2 regions of the Lentilactobacillus hilgardii genome follow, and region 1 is predicted to be linked to the other one. Evidence: predicted binding sites of a transcription regulator. Region 1 holds the regulator's gene; the other holds the start of a gene.
The links. The regulator HrcA, encoded in region 1, represses chaperone genes, less so after heat shock. The targets are predictions, from matches to a motif close to TTAGCACTCNNNNNNNNNGAGTGCTAA.

Region 1 (3,204 bases):
TTGGAAAACTGATAAACACACCATCTGTGATGTCATCACTTACCCGAATCAAAAGCGGTGGTTTTGATATTTCGCAGTGTGTCACGTTGGAACAAGTTGACAAAGCCGCAGGCAGTGATACACTGTCTGACATTATTGAGCCATTATCAACCGCTCTTTCCGATTATCCTGCTTATCAGCTTGATGACAGTCGTTGGAAAATAATATCAAATGGCGGTTTTTTGGATCAAAGTATTTTACCTGACCGCGAACCTATTGTTAGATTGGTTTATCAGGGAGAAACAAAAGCACTCTATCAATTCGATGAACCCAAAAGAGTTTATCGACCTTTTAAGATGTTCTTGAAAAATAATTAACGAGGAGAAACTGCAAGATGGATATTACTAAGCTTCATTATCCTCTCGATGATGATTGCCAATTTAAGGATAAAACAGTGATTGCTATGGGATTTTTTGATGGTTTTCATAAAGGTCACCAAGCTGTTTTACAGCGGGCAAAAGAAGAAGCTCAAAAGCATGGTACCAAATTGGTTGTATTAACGTATGATCATCATCCGGCACTTGTTTATAAAAAAATGTCGTCACATGAAAAACGATATATTACACTGCTGGACTATAAGCTTAAGCTGTTTAAAGAATTTGGCGTTGACGAGGTATTACTGGTTAACTATTCTTATCAATTTCAAAGCCAATCACCTCAAGAGTTCATTCAGCACTTTTTAAGCCGTTTTAACCCCATAGCTGTGGTTGCAGGATTTGACCATACTTATGGCGGCGAACCAGCAGATAACATGGTGAACTTGCCAAAGTACGTCAATGGCGCATTTAAAGTTATCACAGTGCCGGCACTCAAGCAAAACAATCAAAAAGTGAGTTCTACTCAAATTCGCAATAATTTGGATAATGGGCATATTGAAAAGGTTAATCAATTGTTGGGTCGTCCCTTCCAGACCGAAGGTGTGATTGTTCACGGTGAGGAGCGCGGTCGGTTATTGGGCTATCCAACTGCTAATGTTGAGCATTCGGAGTATCAATGGCTTCCAACGATTGGCATTTATATTGTCACTGTTGAAATTGGCAGGAAAAAGTATCTGGGGATGGCATCGATAGGTAAGAATGTGACATTTTCTGATAATGGTCCAATGACTGTTGAAATTAATTTGATCGACTTTCATCAAAATATTTACGGTGAAGTCGTTAGAGTCAATTGGCTGTCACATGGGCGGGGAGAAATTAAATTTAAAACCGCTGACGATTTAGTTGAGCAACTTGATAGAGATGAGCAGGATACTCGCCATTATCTATCGGAACATCCAGATATCTTAAATTAGCACTATTAGCACTCAAACGAATTTATTGCTAAAAATCGTTGATAATCCCTTGACTTATAACACATGGTTTGTTAAATTATAAATGTGCCTTAGCACTCGAATACTATGAGTGCTAAAAAGAGGTGATGTTAGTGCTGACGGATAGGCAAAAAGATATTCTTAAAATAATCATTCGAGATTATACGAGGACGGGAATGCCAGTTGGTTCCAAGGCATTAGCTTCAGAATTTCCGACCCATGTTAGCTCCGCAACGGTTAGAAATGATATGGCTGCACTTGAATCAAAGGGCTTAATCACAAAAACACATTTTTCATCTGGAAGGGTTCCATCCATGCAAGGTTATCGTTATTATGTTGACAATCTTGTTCAACCGGATCCGCTGGATGATAGTGCAGAAGATTTAATCAAAAGTTCTTTTAACATTGAGTTTAACCGAATTGACGAAATCATTCAGGAATCTGCAAAGGTGTTATCCGATTTAACAAGTTATATGGCAGTCACTTTCAATCCTGAACCAGGAAATAATTTAAAATTGGGTGGCTTTCGACTTGTTAAACTGGATGATCGACAGGTAATGGCAATTATCGTTACTAATACTGGTCATGTGGTTGATAAGATTTTCCGATTAACGAATGTTTCTTCGGAACAGCTGGAAACCATTGTTAACATTATCAATTCAGAGTTAGTTGGCAAACCTATTTCTCAGGTTGCCGATAAATTAAGAATTGATATTCCAATGTTAATGACGAAGTATATTCAGACACCCCAGGGATTTTTGAAGATATTTGGTGAAATGCTTAGTGAAGCTGGTCGAGACAAGGTTCATGTCGACGGTAAACTTAACTTATTAAAGTTTGCGGAACGTCAAAACATTGACAGGTTGAAGCCTCTATACAATCTTTTGGACACCGAAGATACTGTTCAAAAAATTATTAATCCTGATTCCCACGATGTTCAAGTTCGAATTGGAAGCGAGCTAAGAAACGATTTGTTAAAAGATTATAGTATTATCACTGGGACCTATGATTTAAATGAGTATGGACACGGTGTTATCGCTGTTATTGGACCAACCAGGATGCCTTACTCAAAGATTATTGGAATCGTTGGTGCATTAAGAGAAGAACTAACCAAAAAGCTTTTAGGGTACTATGATGATAACTAATTTTAAGGAGGCGATTGTTTGGCAGATAAAAAGGATGATTCATTAAAATCAAATGAGCCAGCAGACGATTTGGCTTCTAAGAATGATCATGGGCACGAAAAAAAAGTTCAAGATGCAAAGGCAGCAAAAAAATCCGATTTTTCTAAAACTGAAAAGCATGATTCAGCAGACGAAGTTGTCAAGTTAAAGCAGACTGTAGTTAATTTGCAAAAAAAACTTGATGATATGGAAAACCGGTATTTAAGGGCCGAAGCTGATATAAAAAACATTCAAACTCATGCTAAGAAGGAACAGGCTGATTTGATTAAGTATGATGGTCAGCAACTGGCACATGATATTTTGCCGATCGTTGATAACCTTCAACGCGCACTTGCAGTTGAAGCAACCGACGAGAATGGTAAACAATTAAAAAAGGGCGTTTCAATGGTATTCGAGCATTTAACTAAGGCACTGTCTGATAATGGTGTTGAGGAAATTGATGCATTGAACAAACCGTTCGATCCCAAACTTCAACAAGCGATTCAAACGACGACTGCTGATGAGAAGCATCCGGCCGATACCGTGGCGCAGGTTCTGCAAAGTGGTTACCGATTAAAAGATCGGGTTCTTCGACCAGCAATGGTTGTCGTCGCAAAATAAATCTTTAAAGAAAAAGAGGATTATTTATGGCAAGTAATAAAATTATCGGTATTGATTTAGGAACAACAAACT
Region 2 (3,204 bases), 1.4 Mb from region 1:
AGGCAACTGCCAATATCGACACTGAAACTGAGCAGGTTATTCAAAAGGGACTGGCAAAACTTCAGGAAGGCCGAACAACGATCGCAATTGCCCATCGGCTATCAACTATTCAGAACGCAGATCTCATACTGGTTCTGGAAAAGGGTCGAATTGTAGAACGAGGAACAAATGATGAGTTGCTGAAAAAACGTGGGTATTACTATGATATGATCAAACTGCAAAATTCAGCGCATCTGGATTAAGAAAAGATCAGTAAATAAAAAAAGCGGAAACCACCAAATGTGGTTTCCGCTTTTTGTGATGATAAACAATCATTGGATTTCAATTTGACTGTTCTTGTCGTTACTTTTAGCAGCTTTTGGCAAAACAATGTTTAAAACGCCATTTTCAACCTGAGCTGAAATATGATCACGATCGACACTAGGAAGTTCGTAAGTCCTGGACATAACACCGTGACTACGTTCACTGGCAATAACCCGACCTTGTTCGTCCTTCTTTTCGGAAGCATGAGTTTGGTCAATATTTAATGCTAAATCGCCATCATTGTAAGCCAAGTGAATGTTCTTCTTATCAATTCCAGGAACGTCAACCTTAACCATATAATCCTGATCAGTTTCTTTAATATCAGTCTTAAGGGCACCCATATTTACTGAGTCGTTTTCCCATTCAGTTGGACTGAAGAAGCGACGTGCTAAACGATCAAAGAATGGATCCACTGCAAAACGATTCATCATTTCATTTGCCATAATACCAATCTCCCTTTTAAAAGTTATTGGATTATGAAGCGTTTCAATCGGTGAAATGAAACTTCTCTCATTCCCCCAATTAATGTTAATTGAGTTAGCGTTTTTATTTTTTAAATAGAATTAGTTGATTTCGATATGACCATCCTGATCATGACTTTCAGTAACTTTTGGCAATGTCACATTTAAAACACCATCGTCTACCGATGCAGCAATGTGGTCGCGGTCAACACCGGGCAATGTGTAGCTGCGTGACATGACACCATGACTACGTTCACTGGCAATAACTCGACCGTTCTCATCTTTTTGTTCAGATGAATGATCTTGGTTAATGTTTAGTGACAATGTATCGTTTTGATAGGCCAGATGGATATCTTGCTTATCAACGCCTGGTACATCGATCTTTAAAGTATAATCCTTATCGGTTTCTTTAATGTCAGTCTTTAAATTGCCAAAGTTTGCATAATCATTATCATAATTACTTGGGCTAAAGAAGTGACGTGCCATACGATCAAAGAATGGGTCAACATCGAAACGATTCATTAAGTCATTTGCCATAACTACCAATCTCCTTATATACAAAATTTTATGATCGGTAAAAGTTGACGGAACACTATTTTTTTCTTTTTTGGTTCCCCTTTACCTTTCATCTTCTATAATAATCAGTTTGAACAAGAATGCTAGTAATTAGCACTCTCGTGTTTAGAGTGCTAATTATCATAAAATCTTTCATCTTATTTGTAAGACAATAGCGAACCGTTGCTGGAACGGTATACTATAAATGAAGACTTTTTAAGATCACTATTTGAATTGCAATTTGAGGTGTTGTCTACGTGAAAAGATCAGATACTAAAATTAAGCTCGGCGGAACACTTAAGTCACTTATGATGACGACGCCGGTTGATAAAATAACGATAGATATGCTGACACAGAAAGCAGATTTAACCCGCAATACTTTTTACTACCACTTTGAAGATATTTATTCGCTTTTGGAATGGGTCTATAAACAAGATTTGCTATCAAATATTAATGCCTATACTAAGATTGAAGATTGGAAGGTGGCTTATCGGTTGATTCTCAATTATATTGAAGATAATAAAACGTTTTGTATGAATACGTTTCATTCTGTTGCGCGTGATTTGTTGGAAAATTTTCTTTATTCGGTTGCAAGTGATTTGGTTGGTAAGGTTATTATTCATTCGGATCGAAATGTTTCTAAAAAATTAACCGAGTCAATCCAGGACTTCTATGGATGGGCATTGGTGATGCAAGTTGTTCAATGGCTTTCCAATGATTTGAAAGAATCAAAAGCAGATGTGATTCAACGAGCATCAATTATGCTAACTGGGGGTATCGATAATGCAATTCGAAACGGTCAGCGAGTGAAAGGATTTGGGCAAATGAGTTGAATTGACCATTTTAATTTTAGAGAAACAACTTTAGAATGAGAGTATAACGTAACAGCTTACAAGGTTACCAGATAATCTATAAACTATTGATTGGAAGTGTCACAATGAAACATAAAGAATTATTGATTTTTGGGCTTGGACTAACCGTGGCCAGTTTATATTTTTTGAAATCAATTGGTTGGTTTGAGGATGATTCCCACTTATATGATGAGTATGAAGCCAAATAGTATATGTATAAAATGAGTTGAAATTGATCGGATTTATCAGGGAGGTTTTATGATGACAAAGAATAAAGCGATTATGATTGGTGCCGGTCTTGCAAATATGGCTGCAGCAGTGTACTTGATCCAAGAAGGTCATTGGAATGGTAATCAAATTACCTTCTATTCGTTAGATGATCACGGATCAAATGATGGTTCTGCTGCTAATGATGCTGCTGATGAATATTGGAATAAAAATCATCCGTTGGAAAACACCAAGGGGTTTGTCGCTCGAGGCGGACGGATGCTTAATTATCGAACATATGTTGATTTAATGGACTTGTTAAGCAGAGTCCCGTCAGCTACTGAGCCCGGGATGACTGCAGCTGAAGATACCAGAGATTTTGATGCTCATCATCGGACCTTTGACAAGGCCCGTTTGATGGAGGGTGGTAAAGGTATTCTAAATGCTGGAAAACTTGGATTAAATAACAAAGACCGTCTTAAACTGACAGAATTAATCTTGATGCCGGATTCTAAAGAGGAAAAACTCGACAATGTAACCATTGCCGACTATTTTCAAGATGATCCGCATATGTTTGAAACACATTTTTGGTATATGTGGGAAACAACGTTTGCTTTTCGAACTCAAAGTTCGGCTCAAGAGTTGCGCCGTTATATGCACATGATGATTTATGAGTTCACACAGATTGAACATTTAGTAGGTGTTAATCGGACGCGTTATAATCAATTTGAAAGTATGATGCTGCCCTTAATCAATTATTTGAAAGATCAGAGCGTCAATATAATTTTAAATCGACGAGTGACGGATTTTGATTTTAAGGATACACC

Region 2: a site for HrcA is predicted at 1,431-1,457, ahead of GQR93_RS00835 (Hsp20/alpha crystallin family protein). Genes of this name have one in related genera too.

The regions. Positions count from the first base shown of each region.
Region 1 is NZ_CP047121.1:1,545,081-1,548,284, forward strand. Features, by position in the region: gene truB (tRNA pseudouridine(55) synthase TruB) at 1-356, shown strand, start outside; gene ribF (riboflavin biosynthesis protein RibF) at 374-1,330, shown strand; gene hrcA (heat-inducible transcriptional repressor HrcA) at 1,456-2,493, shown strand; gene grpE (nucleotide exchange factor GrpE) at 2,512-3,132, shown strand; gene dnaK (molecular chaperone DnaK) at 3,159-3,204, shown strand, end outside.
Region 2 is NZ_CP047121.1:180,200-183,403, forward strand. Features, by position in the region: gene GQR93_RS00825 (ABC transporter ATP-binding protein) at 1-242, shown strand, start outside; gene GQR93_RS00830 (Hsp20/alpha crystallin family protein) at 312-746, opposite strand; gene GQR93_RS00835 (Hsp20/alpha crystallin family protein) at 867-1,301, opposite strand; gene GQR93_RS00840 (TetR/AcrR family transcriptional regulator) at 1,577-2,152, shown strand; gene GQR93_RS15535 (hypothetical protein) at 2,257-2,379, shown strand; gene GQR93_RS00845 (oleate hydratase) at 2,432-3,204, shown strand, end outside.